Polymorphobacter megasporae: one gene and its partner. The protein of the gene in region 1 interacts with the protein of each later gene in a pairwise test. Links are inferred from orthologs where the notes say so. Each region holds a gene or a part of one and is shown in the gene's direction. Other genes may lie near its edges.

Evidence for each region.
Region 2: the proteins of leuS (region 1) and ligA interact in binary tests that used the Escherichia coli proteins (3 or more experiments, as listed by UniProt). The link is inferred for Polymorphobacter megasporae from one-to-one orthologs.

Annotation. Positions count from the first base shown.
Region 1 is NZ_CP081848.1:895,024-901,362, reverse strand. The notes cover bases 1,337-4,470. They hold leuS (leucine--tRNA ligase), read left to right. Parts: upstream 1,337-1,682; coding sequence 1,683-4,259; downstream 4,260-4,470. Other genes in these bases: lptE (LPS assembly lipoprotein LptE), read left to right, coding at 4,256-4,470; KTC28_RS04185 (DUF3576 domain-containing protein), read left to right, coding at 1,337-1,677. In the rest of the region: KTC28_RS04195 (YggS family pyridoxal phosphate-dependent enzyme), read right to left, coding at 1-159; KTC28_RS04190 (hypothetical protein), read right to left, coding at 192-995; more of KTC28_RS04185, read left to right, coding at 1,228-1,336; more of lptE, read left to right, coding at 4,471-4,762; holA (DNA polymerase III subunit delta), read left to right, coding at 4,773-5,801; KTC28_RS04165 (ParB/RepB/Spo0J family partition protein), read right to left, coding at 5,805-6,339.
Region 2 is NZ_CP081848.1:3,297,527-3,303,718, reverse strand. The notes cover bases 2,007-4,993. They hold ligA (NAD-dependent DNA ligase LigA), read left to right. Parts: upstream 2,007-2,436; coding sequence 2,437-4,551; downstream 4,552-4,993. Other genes in these bases: KTC28_RS15455 (50S ribosomal protein L11 methyltransferase), read right to left, coding at 4,639-4,993; KTC28_RS15465 (AraC family transcriptional regulator), read right to left, coding at 2,007-2,351. Outside these bases: DNA repair protein RecN, read left to right, coding at 1-1,466; more of KTC28_RS15465, read right to left, coding at 1,476-2,006; more of KTC28_RS15455, read right to left, coding at 4,994-5,583; KTC28_RS15450 (SDR family NAD(P)-dependent oxidoreductase), read right to left, coding at 5,750-6,192. UniProt on the Escherichia coli protein: DNA ligase that catalyzes the formation of phosphodiester linkages between 5'-phosphoryl and 3'-hydroxyl groups in double-stranded DNA using NAD as a coenzyme and as the energy source for the reaction.

The DNA of each region.
Region 1 (6,339 bases):
CTGCCCGGCGGCGAGCAGCGGCTCGATCGCCGCAGCATCGTGGGTCTTCGATACGGCAATCAACTCGACCGCCGCCGGGTCGCGCTTCGCCAGCGCCGCCGTGCGCGCGATCGCATCGCGCACTGCCGCCAGCCGTTCCGTTGCATCTTCGATCGTCATCGCCGCGCTATACGCAGCGCGCGGCGTCACGGCTAGAAGGTGAACGCCGTCCCGAAATAGACCGCCTGATCGCGCTTGGCGGGGTCGGCGATCGAATCGATCGTCTTGTAGCGGACGCCACCGGTCAGCGAGAGCTGCGGCGTCAACAGATACGCACCGCCGAATTCGACCGAATAGCGCCGGTCGGCAGGCAGCGGCGACAGCGGCGTGATCGGCGTCAACAGCGCCGGGGCACCGGTCTCGGCGGCGATCTGGAGGCTCGTCTTCCAGCTTGCCCCACGATAGCTGACCCCGACATCGACCGCGTTCCGGCGCGGCGTCAGGCTCGTCGGCAGCGTCCCGCCAAGGATCTCGGAGCGCGAATAGCCGCCCGAGACCGCAAAATTGCGCCAGCCGACCGCGAGATCGACGTTATACGCCGCCGGCGTAACCGCAGCGGTCTCGACCGGGGCGGCGGCCTTCGACGTATCGGCGACCGCGGCGACGACGCGCGAGGTCACCCCGACGCTGAACGCGCGGCGGTTGTCGGCCTTGCCCGACGGCGTGAAGCGAAAGGCGCGCTCGACCGTCGCCAGTCGCGCGTTCGCCGCACCCTGGCCGGGCGCGGTGAAGCTGAACTTGCCGGCATCGACGAGCGACGGGGCGAATGAGGCGAGATTGCCGACGCGCAGCCGGTCGGCGGCTCCGTCGGCGTCGATCGCGAAGGACGACGTCATCTTGTGCTTGGGCGTCTTGATCAGCGCCGATGCCGGATGCGCGACGAGAGCCGCCAGCAGCAGCGCTGCCGGCACGGCGATGCGGATCCCGTCCGCAATCCTCGCTGTTTCCATCCCCATGACGTCTGCCCACTATCAGGACGCTGTAGTTTCGCCCAGTCCCCAACAACATCCATAACCGGCAAAGGCTGCTGGATTCTTGATTAACTACGGCACACGTTGTTGATTCCCCTCGCTAGAGAGTCGAATCATTCGAGGGTGTTGCCTCGTTGCATCGCCACCGGCATCGCCCTTTGCGCGAACGCGTCCGCGACCTATAAGGGCGCCGCAATCACGGTGCGGAGTTACACGAATGGTTTCGGTCGGTCGAGCAAGTGCTGGCGCGGCGTTGATGGCGCTCGCGCTCCTCGGCGGCTGCAGCCACGGTCACCACGGTAAAAAGCCGCGGCCCGAGGCGCTGGCCCCGGCGCGGCTGTCGACGATCGGCGTCAATTCCTATCTGTGGCAGGCGAGCCTCGACACGATCGCGTTCATGCCGATCGCCTCGGTCGATTCGAACGGCGGCGTCATCGTCACCGACTGGTATGTCAGCCCGGTGACGCCGAACGAGCGGATCAAGGTGACGATCACGATCCTCGACACCGTCCTCCGCGCCGACGCGGTTCGCGTCTCCGCGAACCGCCAGCAGCTCGGCGCGAGCGGCTGGGTCGAAGTCCCGGTCCGTGCCGGCACCGTCCAGAAGCTCGAGGAGACGATCCTCGGCCACGCCCGCGACCTGCGCCAGGCATCGATCACCGGGTGACCGGCGTGCCCGGTCAAGCGCCGGCCGGCCCGCCGGCCAAGTTCGATTCGTCTGCCGCCGACGCGCGCTGGCAGGCGGAATGGACCGCGCGCGGCACCTTCATCGCCGACGATGCCTCGCCGAAACCGAAGACCTTCATCCTTGAGATGTTTCCCTACCCGTCGGGGCGCATCCACGTCGGCCACGTCCGCAACTATGTCATGGGCGACGTCATTGCCCGCGCGCGCCGTGCACAAGGCTTTGAAGTCCTTCATCCTATGGGCTGGGACGCATTCGGCATGCCCGCCGAGAACGCCGCGATCGAACGCGGCATCCATCCGGGCACATGGACGCGCGCCAACATCGCGACGATGCGCGGCCAGCTCCAGCGGCTCGGCTTCGCGCTCGACTGGAGCCGCGAGCTGGCGACGTGCGAGCCCGATTATTACGGGCACGAGCAGGCACTGTTCCTCGACCTGATGGCGGCGGGGCTCGTCACCCGCAAACTCAGCGCGGTCAACTGGGACCCGGTCGACCACACCGTCCTCGCCAATGAGCAGGTCATCGACGGACGCGGCTGGCGCTCGGGCGCGCTGGTCGAACGCCGCCAGCTCAGCCAGTGGTTCCTCAAGATCACCGACTTCGCCGACGAGCTCCTCGACGGACTGGCGACATTGGACGAGTGGCCCGACAAGGTCCGGCTGATGCAGGAAAACTGGATCGGCAAGAGCCAGGGGCTGCGGTTCACGTTCACCGGCGAAGAAACGATCGAGGTCTATTCGACCCGGCCCGACACGATCTTCGGCGCGAGCTTCGTCGCGGTCGCGGTCGACCACCCTGTCGCGCAGCGCGCCGCCGCCACCAACCCCGACGCCGCGGCATTCATCGAACGCTGCAAGGCCGGCGGGACCACCGCCGCCGAACTCGAAACGCAGGAAAAGCTTGGGTTCGATACCGGGCGCACCGTCGTGCATCCACTCGATCCCGCGCTGACGCTGCCGGTCTACATCGCGAATTTCGTGCTGATGGAGTATGGCACCGGCGCGATCATGGGCGTGCCCGCGCATGACCAGCGCGACCTCGACTTCGCGCGCAAGTACCGGTTGCCGGTGCCGCGCGTCATCGCCGACGGCGACGCGACCGACCCCGTGTTCGACGGCGCCACCGCTTATTCTGGGCCGGGAACGCTGGTCAATTCGCGCTTCCTCGACGGCATGGGCATCGACGAGGCCAAGGCGACCGTCATCGCCAAGGCCGAAGCCGAGGGCTGGGGCACCGGCACCACCGTCTGGCGGCTGCGCGACTGGGGCGTGTCGCGCCAGCGCTATTGGGGAACGCCGATCCCGGTGATCCATTGCCCGAGCTGCGGCGTCGTCCCCGTCCCGCGCGAGCAACTGCCCGTCGTCCTGCCCGAAGATGTGACGTTCGACGTCCCCGGCAACCCGCTCGACCGCCACCCGACGTGGAAGCACGTCGCCTGCCCGGTCTGCGACGAGCCCGCCGTCCGCGAGACCGACACGCTCGACACCTTCGTCAATTCGTCGTGGTATTTCATCCGCTTCGCCAGTTCACCGGCGAACGCCGCGTTCGACCCGGTCGTGGCGAAGCAGTGGCTGCCGGTCGCGCAATATATCGGCGGCGTCGAGCACGCGATCCTGCATCTGCTCTACGCGCGCTTCTGGACCCGCGCGCTCCGCCGCATCGGCCGCCTCGACGTCAGCGAGCCGTTCGCCGGGCTGTTCACCCAAGGGATGGTGACGCACGAGACGTATCGCCAGATCCGCGCCAACGGCCCGACGGCCGACGAAGGCGATTTCGAGGGCAGCAGCGAACTGGCTGGAGCATGGCTGGCCCCCGAAGACATTGAGAAGCGCGACGACGGCGTATTCGAACGCGCGACCGGGCTGCCGGTCGATGTCGGCCGCGTCATCAAGATGTCGAAGTCGAAGAAGAATATCGTCGACCCCGACTCGATCCTCGCGCGCTACGGCGCCGACGCAGTCCGCTGGTTCATGCTGTCGGACTCGCCCCCCGAACGCGATCTCGCCTGGTCCGAAAGCGGGATCGACGGCGCATTGCGGCTCGTCCAGCGCGTCTGGCGGCTCGCGATCGCCGACGCGGGCGACGGGACCGACAACGCACTCGCCCGCGCAGTCGCCAAGGCCGTCGACGGTGTCACTGCCGACATCGACAAGCTCCAGTTCAACAAAGCGGTCGCGCGGCTCTACGAACTCACCAGCACGATCGAACGCGCCGCGCCGTCGACCGCGCGGACCGCGGCGATCGACACGCTGCTGACCCTCGCCGCGCCGATGATCCCACACCTCGCCGAGGAAGCGTGGGCGTTGCGTAGACACGACGGGCTGATCGCCGACGCCCAATGGCCGGTCGCCGACCCGGCGTTGCTGATCGACGACACCGTCACGATCGCGATCCAGGTCAACGGCAAGCTCAAGGACAGCGTCGAAGCCGCCAAGGGAGCGCCGCGCGAAGCCATCGAAGCGCTGGTGCTGGCGCGCGACAAGGTCGTCCGCGCGCTCGACGGCAAGCCGCCGCGCAAGGTCATCGTCGTCCCCGACCGATTGGTGAACCTCGTCGCATGATCCGCGCGCCGCTCCTCGCCCTTGCCACGCTCGTCGCCCTTGCCGGGTGCGGCCTCCAGCCGGTTTATTCGGGAGGCAGCCACGGCGTCGCCGCGACGACGCTGACCCAGATCGCGATCGCGCCGATCCCCGACCGCGCGGGTTACCTCGTGATGGGCGCGCTTCACGACCGGCTCGGCACGACGGTCGACAAGCCGAAATACCGGCTCGAGGTCGAGCTCGATGACCAGATCATCGGCTTCGGCGTCCGCGGCGACAATTCGATCGCGCGCGAGCGACGGACGCTCCGCGCGCGCTACCGCCTCGTCGATGCGGCAACCGGTGCGCTCATCCTCGACGCGACCGCTACGAGCGATGCCGGCATCGACCGCGTCAGCTCGGACTATGCCGTCGTCGCCGCCGAGACAACCGCGCTCGAACGCCTCGCGGTCGACCTCGCCGCACAGATCAGCGTCCGGCTCGCGCGCTTCGCCCAGGCCGGGGGCATGGTCGAGGCGCAATGAAAGTCGGGCGATGAAGGCAGACCGGGGCGCGCTCGCGGCCGCGATCCGCAAGCTCGACCCAGCGATCCGGCTTGTCCTGCTCCACGGCGCCGACACCTCGGCCTCCGCCGATCTCGCGCGAACCCTCGCCCGCCAGTTCGTCGACCCGAACGACCCGCTCGGCGAGACGGTCATCGATGCCAAGTCGCTGACCGCCGACCCCGCCGCGCTCGTCGCCGCCGCGAGCGAAGTTTCGATGTTCGGCGGGACGCGACTGATCCGGGTCGACGATGCCGGCGACGATGCCCTTAGCGCGGTCGGACAGGTGCTCGACGCCCCGGCGACCGGCAACCCGGTCGTGGTCGTTGCGGGCACGCTTAAGAAGGGCTCGAAGCTGCTGACCCGCGTCGAGGGGGCGGCGAACGCGCTTGCCTACGCGAGCTACGCCCCCGAGGCGCGCGACATCGCTGCAACGATCGCCGAGATGGCGGCCGAGGTCGGTGTCCGACCAACCCGCGCCGCGGCATCGATGCTCGCCGAGGCAACCGGCGGCGACCGCGGCATCCTGCGGCAGGAGATCGTCAAGCTCGCGCTCTACCTCGACGCGACTCCCGAAACGACCGTCCCCGCCGAGGCGAGCGACATCGCCGCGATCGGGGCCGACCTCGGCGACGCCGACTTCGCCGCGCTGGTCGACGGCGTTGCCGGGGGCAAACCTGCCATCGCCGACCGCCAACTGACCGGCTTCGCCGCGTCGGGAATTCCGGGCATCACTCTCCTCCGCACCGTTTCGCGGCGCTTTTGGCTGCTGCTCGACCTGCGCGCCGCAGTCGACGGCGGCGCGAGCGCATCACGCGCGGTCGATGGGGCACGGCCGCCGGTGTTCTGGAAGGAGAAAGGTGCGGTCACCGCGCAGCTCGGCCAGTGGCGCACCCCGGCGATCCGCGGCGTCCTTGCCCGCCTGCTGGCGGCCGAACGCGCGGTCAAGCGCAGCGGCTCGGCAGGCGATGTCGCGGTCGCGCAGCTCCTGCTCGGGATTGCGACCCAAGCGCAGCGATAACGCTCAGCGCGGAGCGAGCGTCACATGCGCCGCTTCGAGCAGGCGGCAGAGCAGGTCGAGCTGGTCGAGCGTCGAAAATGCGATCGTCATCGTGCCAGTTGGCGGCTTCGGCGCCGCCAGCGTCACCGTCATCCCAAGCGCCTCGGCAAGCCGCGCCTCGAGGGCCGCCAGATCGGCGTCGTGCCCATGTGCGCCGGTATGTGCGGGGCTGTGTGCGCTAGGTTTACCCGGGTTCGACCGGCGTGCGAGTGCCTCGATCTGGCGGACCGACAGCCCCTCGTTGATCGCACGCAGCGCCAGCGCCGACGCATCGGGCGACATCATAAGCGCCTTGGCATGCCCTGTACTCAGCGCCCCGGCAGCAACCTGTTCCCGAATATCGTCGGGAAGATCGAGCAATCGCAAAAGGTTGGCGACATGGCTGCGCGACTTGCCGACGATCTTGGCTAGGCCCTCCTGGGTATGCCCATAGTCGCCGATCAGCCGCCGAAACCCCTCGGCCTCCTCGACCGGGTTGAGGTCAGCCCGCTGAATATTC
Region 2 (6,192 bases), 2.4 Mb from region 1 along the record:
GCGTCACCGCGAGCTTCAGTGTCGGCGCGTCGCACCCCGCGCGCGCGCTACTCGACGACAACGATCTCGATCATGAAGGCGACATCATCCTCCGGCGGCGGATCGCAGCCGACGGCGGCGGGCGCGCGTTCATCAACGATCAGCCGGTGTCGGTCGCGTTGCTCCGCGAACTCGGCACGCGATTGGTCGAGATTCACGGCCAGCACGATGATCGCGGCCTGCTCAATCCGCGTGGCCACCGTGACCTGCTCGATGCATTTGGCGGATTGACCGTCGAGGTTAAATCCGTCGCCACCGACTATGCCGCGTGGCGTGCTGCCGAAGCCGCGCTCGAGGCGGCGAAGGTCGCGCTCGAGGCGGGGCAGCGTGACCGCGAGTGGCTCGACCATGCGGTGGCCGAATTGACCGCGCTGGCACCTCAGCCGGGGGAGGAGGCCGAACTCGCCGAGGCGCGATCGTCGATGCAGAAGGGTGCGCGGCTCGCGGGTGATCTCGACGCTGTGACAACGCATCTTCTTGGGTCGGACGGTGGTCTCGCGAGCCTGCGGCAGGCGGCGCGGCGGCTCGACCGGCTCGCTCCCGAGCACCCGTTGCTCGCTAGTGCGCTGGAGAGCCTCGATCGCGCGGTGATCGAGGCGAGCGAGGCCGAGGACGCGCTCGCCGCCGCCGGTCTCGCGCTCAGTTTCGCTCCCGAGCAGCTCGACGCGACCGAGGCGCGGCTGTTCGAACTGCGCGCGCAGGCGCGCAAGCACCGCGTCGACCCCGACGCACTCCCCGCGCTCGCCGCAGACCTCGCCGCGCGCGCAGCGGCGATCGACGCCGGGGAGTTGGGTTTAACCGCGCTGACGAAGACGATGGCTGCGGCAAAGGCGGCATTCGTCAAGTCGGCGGCGGCCCTGACCACCGCGCGGATCGCCACCGCCGCCCGGCTCGACGCCGCGGTGACCGGCGAACTTGGCCCGCTCAAGCTCGACGCCGCGCGCTTTCGCACCGCGATCGCGGCGGCTTCCGAGGGGGCCGGCGGAGCCGATGCGGTTCAGTTCGAAATCTCGACCAACCCCGGCGCGCCGTTCGGCCCGCTCGTGAAGATCGCCTCGGGGGGCGAGCTGTCGCGCTTCATTCTCGCACTGAAGGTCGCGCTCGCCGAAACCGGAACGGCGGGGACGATGATCTTCGATGAAATCGATCGCGGGGTCGGCGGGGCTGTGGCGAGCGCGATCGGTGACCGGCTCGCCCGGCTGTCGGGAACCACGCAGGTTCTCGTCGTCACCCACTCGCCGCAGGTCGCGGCGCGCGGCGCGAACCAATGGCGCATCGCCAAGTCGGTCGACGGCACCGTCACCCGCACCGGCGTCACCCCGCTCGACGCGGACGAACGCCGCGAGGAAATCGCCCGGATGCTGTCGGGGGCGGAGGTCACCGACGAAGCGCGGGCGCAGGCGGCGCGGCTGCTCGCGCTCGCCTGATCCCGGCGGTCACACCGCTACGGGAACATGAAAGTCGATCGTCGCCCCAGGCTTAATCGGGGCGAATTTGCCGTCGTAACGCTCGAAGTCGGGGCTGTCGGCGACCGTCAGCCCCGATGCCGGGATCAACTCGCCCCACACCGCCGCCATCGCCGCCTTGACCTGCGGGTGGACCGGGCCGCCGTTGAGGACGATGCGAAACACCGCGTAAGTCGCTGAAGGGATTGGCATGACGGCGAAGCCCTCGGGCACGGCCGCGTCGGCGACGATCTCGACGCCCGCCATATAATCGAAGCTGCTTTCGCTGCGGTCGGCTTCGGAGACGACGCCGAATGTCGCCCAGCTATCGATCTGGCCAGCAAACGGCAGCGCCCCGATCAGCCGCGACCAGAGGTGCGGAATCGCGGCCTTGGTCGACGCATCGAAGCGGCTCGACGGCCCTGCGACGACGAAGGCGGGGATTGCAACGAGATCCGGCAGGAGGGTGACAGCGGCGGCGACGTGGTGGGTGTCGGGCATCGTCATCGGATATTGTCCTTCGATCGGAGTGAGGGCGAAACCCTGGCGAAAGCGTCCGGGAGCGACCCCGAAGACGCGGCGAAAAGCGCGGGTGAACGCCTCCTGCGATTCGAATCCGCAGTCGAAGGCGAGGTCGATCAGCCGGGCATCGGGGTCGTTGACGAGGCGCTGGCCGGCCCTGATCAGCCGCCGCCCGCGGACATGCGTCATCACGCTGCGGCCCATCCGCGCGGTGAACAGCCGCGAGAAGTGATACGGCGACCGCCCCGAATGATCGGCGATCGCGTCGAGCGTCAGCGGCTCGTCGAGATGCGCCTCGATCCAGTCGACGACTGCGATCAGGCTGGGGTGCGGCGGCGTGTCCATGCCGGCTCTATGGCGGATCGCGCGCGGGTCTGTCCTGACCGGTCTTGCTCTCCCGCACGGGGAAATACGCTGCTAAAGCCGGTTCATGGCCGAAGATACCGCTCAACCTGCCGAACCCGCCGCCGAACTCGCGCGTCTCGCGGCGGAAATAGCCGAGCACGCCGCGCGTTATCACCGCGACGACGCGCCGACGATCAGCGATGCCGACTACGATGCAATGGTCCGGCGCAACGCCGAGCTAGAGGCGGCGTATCCAGACCTGAAGCGCGCCGATTCGCCGTCCGAAACCGTCGGGGCTGTGGCTGCGGCGGGGTTTGGCAAGGTCGTCCACTCCCGCCCGATGTTGAGTCTCGACAATGCATTCGCCGATGACGAGGTGGTCGAGTTCATCGCACGGGTCCGACGGTTTCTCCGGCTTGGTGATGACGAAGCCGTCGCCATAACCGCCGAGCCGAAGATCGACGGGTTGTCGGTGTCGCTCGTCTATCGCGACGGCGTACTGGTCAGCGGGGCGACGCGCGGCGACGGGGCGGTGGGCGAGGACGTTACCGCCAACCTCGCGACGGTCAGCGACGTTCCGCAGCGGCTGCCCGATGGGGCGCCGGCGATCGTCGAGGTGCGTGGTGAAATCTATATGTCGAAGGCCGACTTCCTCGCCTTGAACGCGGCGCAGGCGAGCGCGGGGCAGCGGCTGTTCGCCAATCCGCGCAACGCGGCGGCGGGGTCGCTGCGCCAGCTCGACGTCGCGGTGACGCGCGCGCGGCCTCTGCGCTTGTTCGCACATGGCTGGGGCGAGATGAGCACCGTCCCCGGCGACACCCAGGCGGGGGTGATGGCGGCGATCTCCGGCTGGGGCTTTCCGGTAAGCGATCGCCTTAAGGTCTGCGATACCGTCGACGACGCGCTAAGTGTCTATCGCAGCATCGAAATCGACCGTGCCGAGCTGCCGTACGACATCGACGGGGTGGTCTATAAGGTCGATCGACTCGACTGGCAGGCGCGGCTTGGGCAGGTCGCGCGGTCGCCGCGCTGGGCGCTCGCGCATAAATTCCCCGCCGAGCGCGCGACGACGACGCTGCTCGCGATCGACATCCAGGTCGGGCGGACGGGGCAGTTGACCCCGGTCGCGCGGCTCGAACCTGTCGGCGTCGGCGGGGTGATCGTGACCAACGCGACGCTCCACAACGAGGATGAGATCGCGCGCAAGGACGTCCGCGTCGGCGACATCGTCGAACTCCAGCGCGCCGGCGATGTCATCCCGCAGATCCTCGGCCCGGTGCCGAGCGACGCCCCGCGCGGCGAAGCCTTTGTTTTCCCAGGCGTCTGCCCGGCGTGCGGCAGCCTTGCGGTGCGCGAGGCGGGGGAGGTCGCGCGGCGCTGCACCGGCGGGCTGATCTGCCCGGCGCAGCGGATCGAGCGGCTGCGGCACTTCGTGTCGCGGCGCGCGCTCGACATCGAGGGACTCGGGTCGGAGCGGATCGAGCTGTTCGTCGGCGAGGGGCTGATCACGACTCCGGCCGATATCTTCCGTCTCAGGGATCACCGCGATGCGCTCGTCGCGCGCAAGGGGTTCGAGGCGAAGTCGGTCGACAACCTGCTCGCGGGGATCGAGGCGCGGCGCGACGTGCCACTCGACCGCCTCCTGTTCGGGCTCGGCATCCGCCACGTCGGCGAGGTCACCGCACGCGATCTGGCGCGGGCGTTCGTGACATATCAAGGCTTTGCCGAGCGGGTCGCGGCGGCGCTCGAGCATCTGCAGGCGGCGGTGCCGGTGATCGGCGAGACCGACGACAAGTTCCGCAAGCGGCGCGCCGGAGAGCTGGCGGCGCTGTTCGCGGTCGGCGGGGTCGGCCCCGAGATTGCCGAGGCGATCACCGACTTCTTCGCCGAGGCGCATAACCGCGATCTCGTCGCCGACCTGCTCGCGGCGATCACGGTCGCCGATCTTGTCCATGCGACCGAGGCGTCGCAGGTGTCGGGCAAGATTGTCGTGTTCACCGGCACGCTCGAAACGATGAGCCGCGACGAGGCGCGGGCGCAGGCCGAGCGGCTGGGGGCGCGGGTCGCGGCATCGGTGTCGGCGAAGACCGATCTGGTTATTGCTGGTCCCGGTGCGGGGTCTAAAGCAGCGAAAGCGGCGGCGCTCGGGATCACGGTGATCGACGAAGCGGCATGGCAGGAAATCGCCGGAGCGGTTTGAATCGGCGCAGCTTTGTCGCGCGCACATAGGCCCGCACAAGGCCGAACTTCGAACCGAACCGCGGTTGCGGCCGAACGCACATCCGGCTCAGCCGCGTTCGAGCACCAATGTCGGCCATTCGCTGCGGTCGAGCCGTTCGACCAGCCGGAAACCGCGCGCGGTGTAGGCGGCGGCAACGCGGCGGGCCTGCGTCGTCAGCAGCCCGGCGAGGACGAGGATGCCACCGGGGGCAAGCGTTGCGGCGACCGGGCCCGCCATCGCGACCAGCGGGCCAGCAAGGATATTAGCGGTGACGAGGTCGAACCGCCGGCGCAGCCGGGGATGTTCGACTCCGGGCGCGGTGACGAGGTCGATCGCGCCGCGCCCCCGCCCTTGCCGGACGCCGTTCGCGGCGAGGTTGGCGCGCGCGACGATCGTCGCGACCGGGTCGATGTCGCTCGCGACGACGGTGGCGCGCGGCCAGCGCTTCGCGATGGCGATGGCGAGGACGCCGGTGCCGGTGCCGAGGTCGGCGGCGCGGGTGAAGCGATGCGTTTTCGCCAGCGCATCGAGTGCGGCGAGACACCCGTGGGTGGTGAAATGCTGGCCGGTGCCGAACGCGAGCCCCGCCTCGATGGCGATGCCGATGTCGCTCGAGCGGACCGCGTCGGCGTGCGCGGCGGTGTGGACGACGAACCGCCCGGCGCGGACGGGGGGGAAGCCCGACTGGCTGAGCGTCACCCAGTCGGTGTCGGCGATCGGTTCGACCGTCGCGCTGCCCGGCGCGGCGGCGGGGACGAGGGCGTAGAGGCGGGCGATGTCGTCGGGGCCGGGCTCGTCGACGAAATACGCGTCGAGGGTCCAGTCGTCGGGGCGCGACGGGTCGGGCTCGTCGGTCAGGAGGGTGGGGGGCGGTTCGCGGTCGGGGAACGCGTCTTCGGCGAAGGGGATGGCCTCGGCTTCGGCGCGGGTTGCGGGGAGGCGGACGCGATAGCCGCTGGCGGGGCTGGTTGGGAGTGGCGGGGAGGGGGCGGGCACAGGGGAATGGGGCACTCAGCGGTCGCCCATAACACTGCCGTCATCCCCGCGCAGGCGGGGACCCATCACCAAGACATTCGGGATGATGGGTCCCCGCCTGCGCGGGGATGACGACCAAAAGTTGAGCAGGGTGCTACCATCCGCTTCGCCGCCATTTACTCGCTTACGATCGATGCGCCCGCTACCGGACATAGCTCGCCCCGTTGACGTCGAGCACCGCCCCCGTCAGCGACGCGGGCGCGTCGAGGCTGAGCCAGCGGATCGTCTCGGCGACCTCGGCGGCGCTGGCGACGCGGCCGAGCGGGATGTCGGCGATGACCTTGCCGCCCTCGCGGCTGGCGAGGAATTCCTCGGCCATACCGGTCATGGTGAACCCCGGGGCGACGACGAAGGCGACGATGCCGTCGGCGGCATAGGCGCGCGCGATGCTGCGGGTCATCGCGACCATCCCGGCCTTGGCGGCGGCATAGTGCCAGTGCGCGGGCGAGTCGCCGCGGAAGGCGGCGCGGCTCGAGACGTTGACGATGCGACCGGCGACTCCCGAGGCGTCGCGGCCCTTCTTATCCAAGCTGCCGTGTTCCTGGAAATGCAGGACCGCGCGGCGTGACAGGTCGGCGGCGGCCT